Regions from separate parts of the Bacillus sp. LH1 genome, predicted to be linked through region 2. Evidence: a T-box and tRNA genes for the amino acid it is inferred to sense, from the RefSeq annotation. Region 2 holds a T-box; the other holds one or more tRNA genes.
What was found. A T-box is a leader RNA that pairs with one kind of tRNA and senses whether it is charged. The one in region 2 lies ahead of ileS2 (isoleucine--tRNA ligase), so its partner is inferred to be a tRNA-Ile.

Region 1 (10,115 bases), 360 kb from region 2:
AATTATTTTATTATATAAAGAGCTGTTTCTATTATCATTTGATGAGGAATACGCAGTATCAACTGGTTTAAGAGCGAAATGGATTCACTTTATTTTCATTATATTAGTTGCTCTTGTCATTGCAGTATCAATGCGTGTAGTGGGGGTTCTTCTCGTATCATCATTAATGACATTACCAGTTGCAGCAAGTATTCGTATTGCTAAAGGATTTAAACAAACAATTTTCTTTTCCATTTTATTTGGTGAAATTGCAGTAATTGGTGGAATGTTTGCTTCGTATCAACTTGATCTAGCGCCAGGTGGTACAATTGTTATGATAGCAGTTCTTATTTTAATCGGTGCGATTTTATGGAAGAAGAAAAAAACTGCATAAAGTAGGGATAGGTATGAATCTAACAGAAGCTTTACGCCTAATGAAAGAAAAAGGATATAAACATACTGGAAAAAGAGAAGAGATGCTCAGATTATTTGCAGCACATAATCGTTATTTAACTGCGAAAGACGTTTTAGAACATATGAAAGACGATTATCCAGGGCTTAGTTTTGATACGATTTATCGTAACTTAACAGTTTTTGCTGAGATTGGTGTTTTAGAACAAACGGAATTAAATGGCGAAAAACATTTTCGTTTTACTTGTTCTATTATGGAACATCATCATCATTTTATTTGTTTGGATTGTGGGGGGACGAAAGAGATTACTTCCTGCCCAATGGATTTTATGAATAAAGATTTTACTGGTTATGAAGTAACGGGTCATAAGTTTGAAATATATGGTCGTTGTCCAAAATGTGCAAAGTAAAAGCTCGTCGGTTATGTAACTGACGAGCTTTTTTACGTAGAAAAGAAGGTTGCTCACAAATATTGTGGCAACCTTCTTTTTATTGTTCTTGTGTCTCTTTTTCTTTTTCTCGTTCAGCAGCCATTTCAGCAGCAATTACGTCGATTTCTTTTTTCAGTTCTTCTACCATTGTTTCTTCTGGTACTTTACGAACGACTTGCCCTTTACGGAATAATAATCCCTCTCCACGTGCACCGGCAATACCGATATCAGCTTCACGAGCTTCACCAGGGCCATTTACAGCGCAACCAAGTACTGCAACTTTAATTGGTACTTGAAGTGTAGAGATGTATTCTTCCACTTCGTTAGCAATGCTAATTAAATCGATTTCAATACGACCACAAGTTGGACAAGAGATAAGTGTTGCTGCATTAGACGCAAGACCGAATGATTTTAATAATTCGCGAGCAACTTTTACTTCTTCAACTGGATCAGCACTTAATGAAATACGTAGTGTATTTCCGATGCCTTTATTTAAGATTGCTCCAAGACCAGCAGCACTTTTTACAGTTCCGGCAAACAATGTTCCAGATTCTGTAATACCTAAATGTAATGGATAATCAAAAGCACGAGCAGCTTTCTCGTATGCCTCGATTGCTAAGTTAACATCAGAGGCTTTCATAGATACGATAATATCGTGGAAATCTAAGTCCTCTAAAATTTTAATATGATGTAGCGCGCTCTCAACCATACCATCTGCAGTTGGGTACCCGTACTTTTCTAAAATGTGTCGCTCTAATGAACCAGCGTTTACACCGATACGGATTGGAATACCGCGCTCTTTTGCTGCATTTACAACAGCTTCTACTTTATGGCGACGACCAATATTACCTGGATTGATACGTACTTTATCGATGCCACCTTCAATTGCTTTTAAAGCAAGGCGATAATCAAAATGAATATCAGCAACAAGTGGAATGTTGATTTGTTTTTTTATATCAGCAATAGCATCTGCTGCGCGTTCATCTGGAACGGCAACGCGGACGACTTGACAGCCGGCTTCTTCTAAACGCTTGATTTCAGCAACTGTTGCTTCAACATCATGTGTTTTTGTTGTTGTCATACTTTGTATAATTAATTCATTATTACCGCCGATTGTTAAATTACCGACTTTAACTGGACGTGTTTTTGTACGATGAGTCATTTCATTCACGAATAGATCGCTCTCCTTATAAAAGAAGTTTCTTATTTAGTCCCTCATATCAATGATAGTATACGTGATATAGGGCTATAGAAACCGAAGTACTCGGTTTCACTTTTACTATTGTATCAGCGCCTTTATGTAATTGACAAGGATTAAGTGATAGCTTATTGATATAACGGGAATTTATAAGACTTTCCAATTTGTATTTTTGTAGCAGATGTACTTTTGTTTAATTGTTTAAAGTCGTCAATGACTTTTTCTATGGAAGGAATTTTTTTCTTGTTAATTTGTTCTGTAATAGAAAGAACTGTCTCACCAGTTTTTACTTCAATTGTTTTATAAGATACATCCGTTTCTTTTTCTGTTTTGTTCGCTTTATTTTGTTGACTGTCTGTGTTTTCTTTTTTAATTGTTTGAGCAGCAGTTGTTTTTTTATATGAACTTAACATCGGTAAAGTACCGATTTTTATATCGTAATAAAATATATAACCGAGAACAAGCACGAATAGGAATATACCTAATCTCTTCATATTCTTCACTCCTTTGCTAGGAATATATGCTTGTCCAAAAAAAAAATGCCTATTTAGGCATTTTTTATTTTTCTTTCGGTTTGGGTACCTCTTTAATCGTTAAGTATAGAACGATTAAAACAACAGCGATATAAATGAACGTTGCTCCAGGTACGACGATTTTGAATAAATCCATAATCATGAAGAAAATGGTTGGGATCGTGTAGCTGTATGCAGTTAGTGTCCAAACTTGTTTATAGGATAGTTTACGTTGACCGCTCATAGCAGAACCGATGAACGCAAGTAAAGTCACGCCTACAAAAGTGATGAATAATTGGAATAGGTACACTAAGAATCCAATAACAAATAATAAAATTGGATAAATATTATCGAATAAAGAAATAAATTCTTGTAAATCTTTTTTCTCCAGGGATGCACCTAACAAATCGTTATAAGAATACGTTTGTGTTTGACCATTTCCCATAGAGACTACTTTATCTTTTAAAACAAATAAACCTGTTTTATTTTGATATTTTTCTAGGTCTGTTGAATTTGGATCAAATACGAAAAGTGTATTTCCTTCTTCTTTTTCAATAGGTTGATCAATATCGGCTTTTAGTTCGCCATTTTCGATTTTAAAATCAGGTAAATCTTTATCGATGACTTGATTTACCATGCCAACACCATCCTGGATAAAACTACCGTACAAAAAAGTTCTTGGAATAGTAGTAATTAAGCAAAGTAGCATAATATACAAAATGGTTTTACCGATTTTTTGAAAACGGAATAGCGCCATATCTTTAGGCGAGTATATGCTTTTTACGAATTGGGTAAATATGGACATAGATTCACTTCCTTTATGTATGTATAAAATCATTGTAACGTAGGAATCTAGAGAATCTCAAGATATATTATATTTACATATAGTGGAGATAACTAAATTTCTTTTATTAACTTTCTTCTTTTAAATAAGAAAAATACAATTGACACTTTTCTTTTCTATATGGTAAATTTATCTTACATTTCTTAAAGAGCATATCCGATAGGAATTCCTCTATTTGATATGTTGTTACATACATAATTGTGGACCCTTAGCTCAGCTGGTTAGAGCAGACGGCTCATAACCGTCCGGTCGTAGGTTCGAGTCCTACAGGGTCCATATCCATTTCGCATGTTTATTATGTTAGCAGGAAGCTTCCTTGTAGAAGGAAGCTTTTTTTACGGAATATATGAGCATTTTAATTGAAAAGAAGTGGGAATTTTGCTACTTTAATGATAGCAAGACAATGTGATTTATTTGTTTGCACCCTATGGCAATTAGGGTAGAATGAAGTTGTATGTCACTTAAGTGGCAATACATAAACTGGGAGGAATATAACAATGGCAAAACACGAATTACCAAATTTACCTTATGCGTATGATGCTTTAGAGCCTCACTTTGACAAAGAAACAATGAACATCCATCATACAAAACATCACAACACGTACATTACAAACTTAAACGCTGCTTTAGAAGGTCATGCAGAATTAGCTGACAAAAGCGTAGAAGAATTAGTTGCAAACTTAAACGAAGTACCAGAAGCAATCCGTACAGCAGTACGTAACAATGGTGGCGGACATGCTAACCATACATTCTTCTGGACAATCCTATCTCCAAACGGCGGAGGACAACCTGTAGGTGAACTTGCAACTGCAATTGAAGCAAAATTCGGTAGCTTCGATGCATTCAAAGAAGAATTCGCAAAAGCTGGCGCAACTCGCTTCGGTTCTGGTTGGGCTTGGTTAGTAGTAAACAATGGTGAGTTAGAAGTAACAAGCACTCCAAACCAAGATTCTCCTTTAACTGAAGGTAAAACTCCAGTTATCGGTTTAGATGTTTGGGAGCATGCTTACTACTTAAACTACCAAAACCGTCGTCCAGACTACATCGGCGCATTCTGGAACGTTGTAGATTGGAACGCTGCTGAAAAACGTTACCAAGAAGCAAAATAATCGTAATAAATATAGAAAAAGCTAGGGGAGAGCTCCTAGCTTTTTTCTATGCTTTCCTTTTACATAATTGGGCTTGTCTTTGGAAGACTAGAACATGAAGTAAAGGAGAGTTGTGTATGAAATGGAAACATATAATTGGTGACGTTGAAGTGAATCGGGATTTAGTGTTATTGCTCCTTATAGGAGGTTTATACACGCTCGCAATTTCTTTATCAAATACGTTTGTAAATATTTATTTATGGAAACAAACACAAAATTATGTGAATCTTGGCTTGTATAATTTAGCCAGCGTGGTATTACAGCCTCTCACATTTCTTGTAGGGGGAAAATTAGCGAAACGTATCGATCGCTCGATTTTATTACGAATAGGAGTAGGGACGCTCGCAATTTTTTTTATTGTTGTCTTAGTAGCAGGGAAAAGTGCTTCTCAGTATATTTTATTAATGGGGGCTCTTTTAGGAGTAGGATACGGTTTTTACTGGTTGGCTTTTAACTTATTGACATTTGAAATTACAGAACCAGAAACAAGAGATTTCTTTAATGGGTTTCTTGGACTTCTTACATCCTTCTCTGGAATGATTGGACCAATAGCAGCAGGATACACAATTTCACGTATGGAGAAATGGAGTGGCTATACTGTTATATTCTTTCTTTCATTAGTTCTATTTGCAATTGCTGTCGTCTTAAGCTTCTTTTTATCTAAAAGAGAATGTGAAGGGCGTTATGAAATCGTGCAAGTATTGAAAGAACGACGGATTGATAAAAATTGGGGAAAGATTACACGAGCTCATTTTTTCCAAGGATTGAGAGAAGGAACGTTTATTTTTGTCATTTCAGTATATGTTTATTTAGCAACTAATAGTGAGTTTGCATTAGGGAAATACAGTTTAGTGAACTCTGCTGTATCCTTTGTATGTTATTACTTAGTTGCTCGTATGTTAAAGAAGGAGTGGCGAAAAAAAGCAATTTTACTTGGAGGCATTATTTTATATGCTGTCGTCTTTTTAGTTATTTTCAATGTTACATACACGAAATTACTTATTTATGCGGCATGTATTGCAATTGCATATCCTATATTACTTGTTCCGTACGGATCAATGACATATGACGTAATTGGTAGAGCGAAAAATGCGAGAGAATGGCGTGTGGAATATGTCGTTGTTCGGGAGTTGTGGTTAAACGCCGGAAGAATCTGTTCCATTTTAAGTTTTTTATGTGCTGTACTATTCTTTCCACCTGAAAAAAGTTTACCTTACTTATTATGTATTTTAGGTGCTGGACATTTTCTTATTTATTTTGCAGTTAAAAATGTCAAATATGATGAGGGAAATGCGAGTAAAGCAAGTGTTGTAACGCAAGGGAACGCGCAAAATCAAACTGAACCAGAAGGTTAACTTCTCGTTTGTTTTATGTTAGAATAGAAAAAGATGTAAGACAGCAGTGAGGACACCTGTATGAAGGTGTCCCTTTCACATTACATAGCTGTTGGTAGAGGGGGTTTGTATGAGCAAGAAGCAGAAGCAAAATAAGAAAAAGACCCACGTTCCTTTTCGGTTAAACGTGCTGTTTTTCTGCGTGTTTTTAATGTTCTCCGCGGTTATTGTAAGGCTCGGATATGTACAAATTGTTCGCGGTGAAGAATATAAGAATGAAGTGGAGAAGAAAGAAAACTCAACGATAAGTAATCCTGTACCGCGTGGGAAAATATTTGACCGTTATGGGCGACCTGTAGTAGATAATGCAGCCATTCGTACTATTACATTTACAAAAATGAAAGGATCAACTGCAGAAGATCGCTTAGAAACAGCGAAAAAGCTAGCAGATTTGATTGAAGTACCGACAGATAAATTAACGGATCGCGATAAAAAAGATTATTGGCTTGCTATGCATAAAGAGGAAGCTAAAGAAAAAATTACGAATAAAGATCGTCAAGAGTTTAAAGATAAAAAAATTGATGATAAAGAATTAGACGAGCGCCAGCGAAGTCGTGTAACAGAAGAAGAGATTAATCAATTATCCGCAAAAGATCTAGAAATACTAGCGATTAAGAGTAAGATGGATGGCGGATATGCAATGACACCTCAAGTTCTTAAGAAAAATGCAACAGATGAAGAATATGCGATTATTAGTGAAAATTTAGCGCAATTACCGGGAGTAGATACAAGTGTTGATTGGGAACGAAAATATGCATATGATGGTGATTTGTTCCGAAGTGTACTTGGTGGTGTAACAACTTCTGACGAAGGTTTACCGAGAGAAAGACTAGATTACTATCTTGTTCGTGATTATAACCGAAATGACCGAGTAGGGAAAAGTTATCTTGAACAACAGTATGAAGATAGTCTGCACGGTACGAAAGCAGAAGTTAGAAATGTTACAGATAAAAACGGTAATATTTTAGAAACGATTAATGTATCAAAAGGACAAAGCGGTAATGACTTGAACTTAACAATTGATATGGAATTACAAAAGCGCGTGGAAGATATTCTTGCGAAGAATTTAATGAGGTTTAAAGGAAGCGAACCTCTTTTAGATCGCGCATTCGTTGTAATGATGAACCCAAAAAATGGTGAAGTTTTATCTATGGCGGGGAAACAATTAGTTAACGAAGATGGCCAAACGAAAGTAAATGACTTTGCATTAGGTACCATGACAAGTTCTTATCCGATGGGATCAACTGTAAAAGGTGCAACAGTACTTACTGGATATCAAACTGGTGCGATTCAACCAGGGGCAGTACAATTGGATGAACCAATTAAATTAAAAGGTACACCTACGAAGTCGTCTTGGAAAACGATGGGATACATTAATGACCTGACAGCTTTAAAAATGTCTTCTAACGTTTATATGTTTAAAACAGCGATGAATATCGCCGGTGTTCAGTATGTGAGAGGTGGTACGTTAGATATACCTCAAAAAGCATTTGATACGATGCGTTATTATTTTGGACAGTTTGGACTTGGTGTAAAAACAGGAATTGATTTACCGAATGAATCTGCTGGTCAGATGGGTAGAAGTAGTCAACCAGGTTTCTTACTAGATTTATCAATTGGACAGTATGATACGTATACACCGCTTCAATTAGCGCAATATATTTCGACGATTGCCAATGGCGGATATCGTATGCAACCACAAGTTGTAAAAGAAATTCGTCAACCGGCAGTGAAACCGGATGAAGTTGGGAAAGTTGTTCAATCTATGGAACCGAAAGTATTAAATCGTGTTGATATGCCAGAATCGCAAATTAAACGTGTTCAAGAAGGATTTAGACAAGTGTATAATGATTCAGGTGGTACAGCTACAAAATACTTTACAGGTGCAAAATATAAAGCGGCAGGGAAGACAGGTACCGCGCAAACTGTGTATGGCGGAGATAAAGAGATTGGTAGAAAGGCAAACGGTGAACGTGTGGAAACATATAACTTAACATTAGTAGGTTATGCGCCACTTGAAGATCCAGAAGTAGCATTCTCTGTTGTCGTTCCGTGGGTACATGATGATAAGACTGGTATTAATGGATATATTGGTCGTGAAATTATGGACGCTTACTTTGATTTGAAAAACAAAGAAGTAAATGGTGAAGCTCCAAAAGATGATAAAGACAATAAAAATAAAGAGCAAGATGATGAATAAAAAAGTTGTAAAAAAGCACACTATCTGAAAAGATAGTGTGCTTTTTTTTATGGTTTATGCATATCGTGTAATAAATGTGGACAAGTATACAACATTGAAAAAAACGCGGCCGTATAAATGATACTTGTATATGGTGGGATAGGGGATAAATATTTTATAGGGAAATCATCAGAGGAAATGAATAGCTACTACTGAATTAAAATTGTACCGTATGTTGATTTTTGTGGAACTTTACAAAACTTTTACAAACAATTAAAACCGAATTAATAGTTTAGCAGTATTCTTATATCTGTAATCCTGTTATTTCCGGTTACTTCTAGGAGGAAGAACACGTGAAATGGATGCGTACACCGATTAAAGTTTTCGTATTATCAATATGGTTCCTCTGTTGTGAAATGTCTACTGCATTTGCTTTAAATGATACTGGAGAAGTGAGAGTTGATGGATCCTCAACGGTTTTTCCTATTATAGAAGCAGTAGCGGAGGAATATACAAAGGTGCATCCAGACGTGAAAATTTCCATCAGTATTTCTGGAACTGGGGGAGGATTTAATCGTTTCAGTAAAGGAGAAGTAGATATAAATAATGCTTCGAGAGTAATGAAACAAGTCGAGAAAAATGAAATGAAGAAAAACTCTATTCAGTTCACACCTTTTGAGGTTGCTAACGACGGTCTTACGATTGTTGTGAATCGCCATAATACATGGGTAGACGATATGTCAGTAGACGAGTTACGACTACTTTGGAGTGAAGATGGAAGAGAGAAGCGATGGTCACAAATTCATTCAACATGGCCACGTGAACAAGTGAAGTTTTATGCACCAGGCGTAGACTCTGGTACGTATGATTATTTTCAAAATGTCATCTTACAAAATCATCGCATTGTAAAAAAAGTCTCTTTGTCTGAAGATGATCAAGTTATTATACAAGGGGTAATGAATGATAAACATGCCATTGCTTTTGTAGGATATGCTTATTATATGGCTAATCGAGATAAGGTGAAAGCAATAAAAGTAAATGGTGTATTTCCGACGAAAGAGACCATTCAATCAGGTAAGTATAAGCCGTTATCTAGGCCGCTACTTACTTATGTGAATAATGCATCTATCCGAAATAAAATGAATGTAGCAAACTATGTTGAGTTTATGATTCAGCATGTCGGTAACCTCGCTGAAGAGGTCGGATATGTAAAATTAAGAAAAGAAAAATACAATGAACAGCTGCGTATGTTAACAGAAATAAAAAGGTAATGTCAGGGTGGAAAGGGGTTTTCATCTTTGGCTCATAATGACAAAAGTCAAATTACATTTTCTGTACAACATTTGATTGAAAGAAATACAAAACAAAGAAAAAAAACGCAGCGAATCAATCGAATAGTGCCTTTATTACTAAAAATAATTGCTAGTGTTTCTATTGTGACGACACTTGGAATTGTTTTTACGCTCTCTAATGAAACAATCATGTTTTTTCAAAAAATATCATTATACTCCTTTTTAACGGAGAAAGAATGGTTACCATTTTTTGAAGATCCTAAATTCGGTATATTACCACTTATATGTGGAACGTTCCTTGTAACAGCAATTGCTATGTTTGTAGCAATTCCTATCGGTTTAGCGTGTGCCGTATTTTTAAGCGAATATGCTTCAAATAGTGCACGGAAAATATTAAAGCCGATGTTAGAGCTATTAGCAGGTATCCCGACAATTGTATATGGTTTTTTTGCATTAACAGTTGTTACACCGCTTTTACAAAGGATTATACCAGATTTACAGTTTTTTAATGCGATTAGTCCAGGAATCGTTATCGGATTTATGATGATGCCTACAATTGCATCTCTATCTGAAGACGCGATGAGAGCTGTGGCGAAAGGGACGAAAGAAGCTTCATTAGCACTCGGAGCGACGCGGTTTGAAATGGTAAAACAAGTGGTGTTTCCGTCCGCTTTTACAGGGATTATGGCAGCAATTATATTAGCAGCTTCTCGTGCAATTGGTGAAA
Region 2 (10,115 bases):
GGTTTACGACATTTAGAAATTATGCACAAACTGTTTTTACTTTTTACTTTGTAACCTTTATGGTTGGCGGAGGATTAATTGGAACTCATTTCTTTTTGCAAACGAATGAAATGGTAAATGGATTGGTTCAATCTCAGTCAATTTCTTACGGTGATCCAATTAGTTGGTTATTTGTTATTTTTGGTTTTCCAGTAATTTATTATTTTTCTAAAAAGCGTATTGAAAGCGTAGAGGTCACGAAAATACACTATGATCAAATTGTGAAAGTAAAAATTCAATTAGCCGAAGAAGAACTAGAACTCGCAGGTCTTATTGACAGTGGGAACCAACTTTATGACCCATTAACAAAAACACCTGTTATGATTATGCATGTTTCATCATTAGAACATTGCTTACCATCTTGGTTAACAGAACAAATTTATTCCAAAACAGAAATTCCTCAAATACCAGAAAATGATTCTGGTTGGGCGACCAAATTACGCTTAATTCCTTTCCGTGCAGTAGGAGTAGAGAGTCAATTTTTGTGGGCAATTAAGCCTGACAGTGTGCAAGTTGACCATGAAGGTAGTTCTATTGTTGTAAACAAAGTATTAATTGGATTAAATACACAACAGCTGTCTACTAATGGGGAGTATCAATGTATTGTGCATCCAAAAATGTTGATTTCGCAAAAAATGGTGATCGCTTAATAAATGAGAGGCGGGATAATATGATGAAATTAAAATTTTATTTAGTATACCTTTGGTATAAAGTATTGCTGAAATTAGGAATTAAGACCGATGAAATTTATTATATTGGTGGAAGTGAAGCGTTGCCACCACCGTTAACAAAAGAAGAAGAGGAAGTTCTTTTGAATAAATTGCCAAAAGGAGATCAGGCAGCAAGGTCATTACTTATTGAACGTAACTTAAGGCTCGTTGTATATATAGCAAGAAAGTTTGAAAATACAGGGATAAATATTGAAGATTTGATTAGTATAGGAACAATCGGCCTTATTAAAGCGGTAAATACATTTAATCCAGAAAAGAAAATAAAATTAGCAACATATGCATCGCGTTGTATAGAAAATGAAATTTTAATGCATTTACGTCGAAATAACAAAAATCGTTCGGAAGTTTCTTTTGATGAACCACTAAACATTGATTGGGATGGGAATGAACTGTTATTGTCTGACGTGTTAGGTACAGATGATGATATTATTACAAAAGATTTAGAAGCTACTGTAGATCGTCACCTTTTAATGAAAGCATTACACCAATTAAATGATCGTGAAAAACAAATTATGGAACTTCGGTTTGGGCTTGCTGGAGGAGAGGAAAAGACGCAAAAAGATGTGGCTGATATGCTTGGGATTTCACAGTCATACATTTCGCGTTTAGAAAAAAGAATTATAAAAAGATTACGAAAAGAATTTAATAAAATGGTGTAAAGAATAAGACCAGCCGTTATGTAGGCTGGTCTTATTCTATTTAGTTGTATTAGGAAAGATAATTTAAATAATAAATCGTGAAAAAACCACATGCATAAAATCCCCTTCAAAGGAAATACTTTACACTGTACAGCAACTCCCGATAGGAGGGAACACTTTGACGAGAAACAAAGTAGAAATTTGCGGTGTTGATACAGCTAAACTTCCAGTATTAAAAAATGAAGAGATGCGTAAATTATTTCGTGAAATGCAAAGTGGAGAGATAAGCGCAAGAGAAAAATTAGTGAATGGAAACTTACGTCTTGTACTGAGCGTCATCCAAAGATTTAATAACAGAGGAGAATATGTTGACGATTTATTTCAAGTTGGTTGCATCGGACTTATGAAATCAATTGATAATTTTGATTTAGGCCAAAATGTAAAATTTTCAACGTATGCTGTGCCGATGATTATTGGGGAAATACGCAGATATTTGCGTGATAATAATCCGATTCGCGTATCGCGCTCATTGCGAGATATTGCGTATAAAGCTTTACAAGTAAGAGAAAAATTGATTGCAGAAAATTCAAAAGAACCAACAGCAATGGATATTGCAAAAGTGCTAGAAGTAACTCATGAAGAGATAGTATTTGCTTTAGATGCGATTCAAGATCCAGTTTCATTATTTGAACCGATTTATAATGATGGGGGAGATCCTATCTTTGTTATGGATCAGTTAAGTGATGAAAAACAAAAGGACGAGCAGTGGGTTGAAGAATTAGCATTGAAAGAAGGAATGAAGCGTTTAAATGATAGAGAGAAAATGATTATTAGAAAACGTTTCTTCCAAGGAAAGACACAGATGGAAGTTGCAGAAGAAATTGGGATTTCCCAAGCGCAAGTATCACGTTTAGAGAAGTCAGCCATTAAACAAATGAATAAAACGATTCAAGGATAAGGTCTCACCAATTATGGTGAGACCTTTTTATATGTAATATGGTTTGTGCTCATAGTAGGGGATTAGTGTTCATATAATGAAACTAGCATGGTGTTTCGTATAGGTGGCTTCCTGTAAATATGAGAAACAGTTTCCAATTTGTCATATAAGGGAGAGGATAAAAATGGTGATACGAATTTCAGAATTACAGATGAAGGATGTTATAAATATTTCAGATGGAAAAAGGATTGGGAATATTGGAGATATTGAAATTGATATGAACACAGGGAAAATTTGTTCTGTTATTATTTCCAAACAGACACGTATGCTAGGTATTTTTGGAAAAGATGTTGAGATTGTAATTCCTTGGAAGGAAATTGTGAAAATTGGGGAAGATGTCATACTTGTAAGAGTAAATCCTGTTAATTCTGTAACAGAATCAATACAAACACCGACAATTTCATAAAGAATATTACAAATTCCTCTTTTTTTTCTGTTAGGATTATGAAAAAATAAAAGTATGGTAAAATAGACAGGAAGTACCATGCTTTTTTCTGTTATTTTAATTAAAAGGAGCCGCTTTATTATGAGAGAACCATTTAAATATGTGGACGGTATACTGTATTTACAAGCGTGGAAAGAACTTGGAAACATTACTGCTGGATTTACGACAAAAGATGGTGGGATAAGTACGGGCTCCTTTCATGCGATGAATTTAGGATTACATGTGAATGATATCGTGGAGAACGTTCATGAAAACAGACGCATTTTAGCAAATAAGTTACAAAAACCATTAGAAAACTGGATTTGCTCTGAACAAGTTCATGCTCATCATGTTGAAAAAGTAGGGCAACAGGAAAAGGGAAGTGGTGTCTATTCATATGAGGACGGCATTTCAAAAACAGATGGCATTTATACGAGTAATGAAGATGTTCTGTTAACGTCTTGTTACGCGGATTGTGTTCCGCTCTATTTTTATGCACCATCACATGGTATGATAGGACTTGCGCATGCTGGATGGAAAGGCACTGTACAAGAGATTGCAAAGGAAATGATTCAAAAGTGGAATGCAGAAGGTATTTCAAGTGATGAAATTCATGTTGCAATTGGGCCGTCGATCGGATCTTGTTGTTATGTTGTGGATGATCGTGTATTAACAGCAGCACAGGAAGTAGTTAGCGGTGCTGTTCCTCATCAAAAAATTTCTGACGGGCAGTACGCAATTAATTTAAAAGAAATTAATCGTATATTATGTGTACAAGCAGGCATAAAAGAAGAGCATATTGTAATGTCATCTCTTTGTACAAGCTGTGAAGAGCAACTATTTTTCTCTCATCGTCGTGATCAAGGTAAGACAGGAAGAATGTTGAGTTTCATAGGTTTTAAGGGGGAAGGAAGCAAGTGACAGTACAAGAAAATTTAGTAATTGTAAATGAAGCTATTAAAGAATCTTGCGCTCGAGCTGGACGTTCGTTGCAAGATATTAAACTTGTTGCAGTTACAAAAACTGTAGGGATTGAAAAAACAAACGAAGTAATTGAAGCTGGAATTATCGATTTAGGTGAAAATAGAAATGAAGGTTTCTTACAGAAATACGAGCATTTCGGTTCAAAAGTTAATTGGCACTTTATTGGCTCATTACAAACGAGAAAAGTAAAAGAAATCATTAATGAAATTGATTATTTACATTCGTTAGATCGTCTTTCGCTGGCGAAAGAAATTCAGAAACGTGCTGATAAGAAAGTGAAATGCTTTATTCAAGTGAAAACCTCATCTGAAGAATCGAAGCAAGGATTGGCAAGAGAAGAGGTTGTTTCTTTTATTCAAAGTTTGCAAGAATTCGATAAAATTGAAGTGGTTGGACTAATGACGATGGCTCCATTTACAGAAGAAGAGGAAGAAATCAGACGCTGTTTTAAGGAATTACGTATGCTGCAAACAGAGGTGCAGGAGCTAGAGTTATTACATGCGCCATGTAAAGAATTATCAATGGGAATGTCCAACGATTACACAATTGCAATTGAAGAAGGGGCTACATATATTCGTTTGGGAACGATTTTAGTAGGAAAAGCGTAAAAGGAAGGAGAATCTTATTATGAGTTGGTCAAAAGTAAAATACTTCTTTTTTGATACACCGGAAGAAAAAGAAGCAGCTCAATATGGTTATGAAAAGGAGCAAATAGACATGAAAAAGCAGCAAGATCCACCAGAACAACAAGACGTTACGTTTCCGAAAGCGCAACCGAAGCAAAATGTTGTGAGTATTGAAACAGCAAAACAATCTTCAAAAGTTGTTTTATTAGAACCACGCACATATTCGGAAGCACAAGGGATTGCGGACCACTTAAAAGGTAGACGAGCTGTTGTAATTAATTTGCAGAGAATGTCTACTGATCAAGCGGTACGTATCGTTGACTTTTTAAGTGGTACTGTATACGCTATAGGCGGGGACATTCAAAAAATAGGGCCGAAAACATTTATGTGTACACCTGAAAATGTAGATATTGTTGGTGCGATTTCAGAGTTATTCGGTGAAGAAGAAGAAACAAATATAAAGAGGTGGTAATACGCCATGACAACAGTTTTTATAGTGTTAAGTTATGCTATCGAGATTTACTCGTGGGCACTTATTATTTACATTCTCCTATCATGGTTTCCTGGTGCAAAGGAATCATCTTTTGGAGAGTTCCTGGCACGTATTTGTGAACCGTATTTAGAACCATTCCGCCGCTTTATTCCGCCGCTTGGAATGATTGATATTTCTCCAATCGTTGCGATCTTTGCGTTGAAACTTGCTAAAACTGGTTTGTTCAGTTTATTAAGCTATTTCTTATAGTAAGAAGGTAAATACATGAGCATCTACGAACATTTTAGGCCTGATGAGGAGGTCTTTGTGGATAAAGTGCTAGAGTGGAAGCGAGCGGCGGAGTACCATCAAGTGAAGTTAACGGATTTTCTTGATCCTAGGCAACAACAAATTGTTTCTATGGTAATAGGACAAGGTGATGTTGCTGTACAATTTGGTGGTGCAACGCCTAATGCAGAGCGTAAAAGAGCACTTATTTATCCAGACTATCTAGAATTAAATGAAGAAGAATTTCAAGTAGAAGTATTAGAAATTGACTATCCTTCCAAGTTTTATACGCTAGAACATAGGCAAATATTAGGTACATTTATGTCTCTTGGTTTAACAAGAGAAAAATGTGGTGATATTTTGCTGCAAGAAAATCGTGCCCAAATTGTAGTTGCGAAAGAAATTGTATCGTATATTGAGATGAACTTACAATCAATAGGGAAAGTAAAAGTCTCTTTAGCGTCAGTGCAAGGAGAACAAATTCTACAGATAGATGAAACGTGGGGAGAGAAATCTGGAACGGTTTCTTCACTTCGTTTAGATGTTATGTTAGCTGAAATGTTACATTTATCTAGACAGAAAGTACAACCTTTCATAAAAAATGGTTTAGTAAAAGTCAATTGGAAAACAGTGGAGCAAACTTCTTATGAATGCTATCCAGGAGATGTTTTTTCTGTTAGAGGATATGGCCGAAGTAAATTATTTTCTGTAGAAGGTAGAACAAAACGCGACAAATGGAGAATTTTGTATGGTATACTAAAATGATTGGTTTTTTAGAAGGAAATCCTCCTATTTTGTCGAAGAAAAGATATAATTGAAAGAGGAAATTTAGATAACTACTTGGAGGTGGCGTTGTGCCGTTAACACCATTAGATATTCATAACAAAGAATTTGGTCGCGGATTCCGTGGCTATGATGAAGATCAAGTAAATGAGTTTCTTGATCAAATTATCAAAGATTATGAATTGGTCATTCGTGAGAAAAAAGCTTTAGAAGAAAAAGTTGCGCAGTTAGAAGGGAAGTTAGATCATTTCTCTAATATTGAAGATACGTTAAACAAATCTATCGTCGTTGCACAAGAAGCAGCGGAAGAAGTAAAACGTAATGCGCAAAAAGAAGCGAAATTAATTGTGCGTGAAGCTGAAAAGAATGCTGATCGTATTATTAACGAAGCATTAGTAAAATCAAGAAAAGTTGCTTTTGATATTGAAGAGCTAAAGAAACAAGCGAAAGTATTCCGAACTCGTTTCCGTATGTTATTAGAAACACAGCTTGAGATGTTAAACAACGATGATTGGGATAAACTAATTGAATTAGAAGACGAAGTAGATGAACTGTTGAAAAAAGAAGAAACAGTGTAAGCTTGACGTTTTTCTCATTATTACATATAATTTTAAACAACATATTTATTAAGAAAAACGAAGATAGGGATAAGTACCTTTTCAAACCTTATATAGCGAACTGAGGATGGTGTAAGCTCAGGATAAGGAGATAGTGGGAATATCACCCTGGAGTTCCGCGCTGAACAAATAGAGTAAGCGTAGGCGTGTATTCGCGTTAAGAATATAAAGAGGATTCTATACATATGTATATGATCTACTAGGGTGGTACCGCGGGAGACTTTCTCGTCCCTTTTTGGGATGAGAAGGTCTCTTTTTTATTCCGTTTTTTAAGAGTTTCTTTTATACATGTAAGGAGGAATTGAGCATGGAGTACAAAAATACATTACTGATGCCAAAAACAGAGTTCCCAATGCGTGGGAATTTACCAAAACGTGAGCCTGCAATGCAAGAAAAATGGGCTGAAATGAATATTTACGAAAAAGTACAAGAACATACAAAAGGACGTCCTTTATTTGTATTGCATGATGGACCTCCATATGCGAATGGTGACATTCATATGGGACATGCATTAAATAAAGTATTAAAAGACTTTATTGTTCGTTATAAATCAATGACTGGTTTTAGTGCGCCATATGTTCCAGGATGGGATACGCACGGTTTACCAATTGAACAAGCTTTAACAAATAAAGGTGTAAAACGTAAAGAAATGACAGTTGCTGAGTTCCGTAAGTTATGTGCAGAGTATGCATATGAACAAGTAGAACGTCAACGTGAACAATTTAAGCGTCTAGGTGTACGTGCAGATTGGGATAATCCATATATTACTTTAGAGCCAGCTTATGAAGCACAACAAATCAAAGTGTTTGGTGACATGGCGAAAAAAGGTTATATCTATAAAGGTCAAAAACCAGTTTACTGGTCTCCAACGAGTGAATCTGCTTTAGCGGAAGCTGAAATTGAATATCAAGATAAAAAATCAGCATCTATTTACGTAGCATTCCCTGTAAAAGATGGAAAGAACGTATTAGAAGGTGATGAAAAGTACATCATTTGGACAACGACACCTTGGACATTACCTGCAAACTTAGGTATTTCTGTTCACCCAGAGCTTGAATATAGCATTGTAAAAGTAAACGATGAGAAATATATCATTGCTTCTGAGCTGTTTGAGACAGTTGCAAAAACGTTAGAGTGGGAAAATGCTGAAGTTGTGAAAACAGTAAAAGGTAGCGAACTTGAGTACACAGTTGCAAAACATCCATTCTACGATCGTGATTCATTAGTTATGCTAGGAGACCACGTAACAACAGATGCAGGTACAGGTTGTGTTCATACAGCACCAGGACACGGGGAAGATGACTTCGTTGTTGGTAAAAAGTATGGATTAGAAGTACTTTGCCCAGTCGATGATAAAGGTGTATTAACAAATGAGGCACCTGGATTTGAAGGCTTATTCTATGATAAAGCTAATAAACCAATTACAGAAAAATTAGAAGAAGTAGGCGCGTTACTGAAACTAACATTCATTACACATTCATACCCACATGATTGGAGAACGAAAAAACCAATTATTTTCCGTGCGACAGCACAGTGGTTTGCATCTATTGAAGCATTCCGTAAAGAATTAATAGAAGCTGTAGCAGAAACAAAATGGGTACCAGCATGGGGAGAAACTCGTCTTCATAATATGGTTCGTGACCGTGGTGACTGGTGTATTTCTCGTCAGCGTGCATGGGGTGTGCCAATTCCGGTATTCTATGCTGAGAATGGTGATCCAATTATTACGGATGAAACAATTAACCATGTAGCAGATTTATTCCGTGAACACGGTTCTAACGTATGGTTCGAGCGTGAAGCGAAAGATCTATTACCAGAAGGATTTACACATCCAGGTAGCCCAAATGGCGAATTCCGTAAAGAAACAGACATCATGGATGTATGGTTCGATTCAGGTTCTTCTCACCAAGCGGTATTAGAAGAGCGCGAAGATTTACAGCGTCCAGCTGATTTATATTTAGAAGGATCTGACCAGTATCGTGGTTGGTTTAACTCTTCATTATCAACAGCAGTTGCTGTAACAGGTAAAGCTCCATATAAAGGCGTACTAAGTCACGGTTTCGTACTAGATGGTGAAGGACGTAAGATGAGTAAGTCGATTGGAAACATTGTCGTACCGAAGAAAATTATGGATCAATTAGGCGGAGACATTTTACGCTTATGGGTATCTTCTGTTGACTATCAATCTGACGTACGTATTTCAGATGATATTTTAAAACAAGTAGCAGAAGTGTATCGTAAAATCCGTAACACATTCCGTTTCTTATTAGGAAACTTAGACGACTTTAAGCCAAGTGAAAATGCAGTAGCTGTAGCTGAACTTCGTGAAGTAGATCGTTACATGTTAGTGAAATTAAATGACTTAATTACAAAAGTTAAAGAAGCATATGAGACATACGACTTCGCTGCTGTGTATCATGCAATTCATAACTTCTGTACAATTGATTTAAGTTCATTCTATTTAGACTTTGCAAAAGACATTTTATATATTGAAGGTGCAAACCACGAAGATCGTCGTGCGATTCAAACTGTATTATATGATGTTCTTGTTGCGTTAACGAAACTTGTAACACCAATCTTACCGCATACAGCTGATGAAGTATGGCCATACATTCCAGGCGTAACAGAAGAAAGTGTACAATTAACTGATATGCCAGAAGCTGTACAATTAGATGACGCGGAAGCGTTAAAAACAAAATGGGATGCATTTATGACATTACGTGATGACGTGTTAAAAGCACTAGAAGTAGCTCGTAATGAAAAAGTAATCGGTAAGTCATTAAATGCAAGCATTACGCTATATCCAACTGCAGAAATGAAAGCTATGTTAGAGTCTATTAGCGAAGACTTAAAGCAATTATTCATCGTTTCTGAGTATAAACTTGGTGGTATGATGGATGAAGCGCCAGCAGATGCACCGAAGTATGAACATACAGCGGTTGTTGTTGCTCAAGCAACTGGTGAAACATGTGAACGTTGTTGGGTAGTTTCAGAAACAATTGGTAAAGATGCTGAACATGAAACATTATGTGAGCGTTGTGCAACAGTTGTTAAAGAAAACTATGTAAAATAATAAAAAAAGCTGACTGCTATTGATGCAGTCAGTTTTTTTGTTTATGGCATATCAAAATCACTTTCAGACTCTTTCCTGTGAAGGAAAAATGTGTGTGAGGTAAGCAAATAAATTTCGGACACACTAACTGTACATTACAGCTAGGAGGAATGTACACGTGAATGAAATTTACATGGAAATAAAAGAAGAATTGCAATTGATGAGAAAAGAGTTGCAAGAGAGACTAGCTAAAGAAGTAATGCACAAATATGATGTCGAGTTCAGCCAAGAGCTTGGATATGAAATTAAGGAAGAGATAAAGAAAAAATTGCTATTACATGATATAAAAGAGGATTTAAAGGATGTAGAACGCGCATTATTTAAAATGGAAATAGACATGTATGGTATTTGTGAAGAGACGGGGAGATTAATTTCGACAAAGCAAATGAAGACAATGCCGACTG

Region 1: it has a tRNA-Ile gene. The T-box ahead of ileS2 (isoleucine--tRNA ligase) is inferred to sense a tRNA for this amino acid. The anticodon was not compared.

What each region holds. Positions count from the first base shown of each region.
Region 1 covers NZ_CM175007.1:4,169,978-4,180,092, reverse strand. Annotated here, with positions in the region: gene ACX9TM_RS21645 (metal ABC transporter permease) at 1-373, shown strand, start outside; gene ACX9TM_RS21640 (Fur family transcriptional regulator) at 387-800, shown strand; gene ispG (flavodoxin-dependent (E)-4-hydroxy-3-methylbut-2-enyl-diphosphate synthase) at 880-1,983, opposite strand; gene yqfZ (protein YqfZ) at 2,148-2,513, opposite strand; gene yqgB (protein YqgB) at 2,578-3,336, opposite strand; tRNA gene ACX9TM_RS21620 (tRNA-Ile) at 3,578-3,651, shown strand; gene sodA (superoxide dismutase [Mn]) at 3,873-4,484, shown strand; gene ACX9TM_RS21610 (MFS transporter) at 4,601-5,878, shown strand; gene ACX9TM_RS21605 (peptidoglycan D,D-transpeptidase FtsI family protein) at 5,988-8,117, shown strand; gene ACX9TM_RS21600 (PstS family phosphate ABC transporter substrate-binding protein) at 8,450-9,367, shown strand; gene pstC (phosphate ABC transporter permease subunit PstC) at 9,395-10,115, shown strand, end outside.
Region 2 covers NZ_CM175007.1:3,812,291-3,822,405, reverse strand. Annotated here, with positions in the region: gene spoIIGA (sigma-E processing peptidase SpoIIGA) at 1-689, shown strand, start outside; gene sigE (RNA polymerase sporulation sigma factor SigE) at 710-1,429, shown strand; gene sigG (RNA polymerase sporulation sigma factor SigG) at 1,587-2,366, shown strand; gene ACX9TM_RS19615 (YlmC/YmxH family sporulation protein) at 2,530-2,811, shown strand; gene pgeF (peptidoglycan editing factor PgeF) at 2,932-3,750, shown strand; gene ACX9TM_RS19605 (YggS family pyridoxal phosphate-dependent enzyme) at 3,747-4,421, shown strand; gene ACX9TM_RS19600 (cell division protein SepF) at 4,441-4,911, shown strand; gene ACX9TM_RS19595 (YggT family protein) at 4,918-5,181, shown strand; gene ACX9TM_RS19590 (YlmH family RNA-binding protein) at 5,197-5,964, shown strand; gene divIVA (septum site-determining protein DivIVA) at 6,054-6,560, shown strand; T-box leader at 6,612-6,835, shown strand; gene ileS2 (isoleucine--tRNA ligase) at 6,907-9,672, shown strand; gene ACX9TM_RS19575 (TraR/DksA C4-type zinc finger protein) at 9,830-10,115, shown strand, end outside.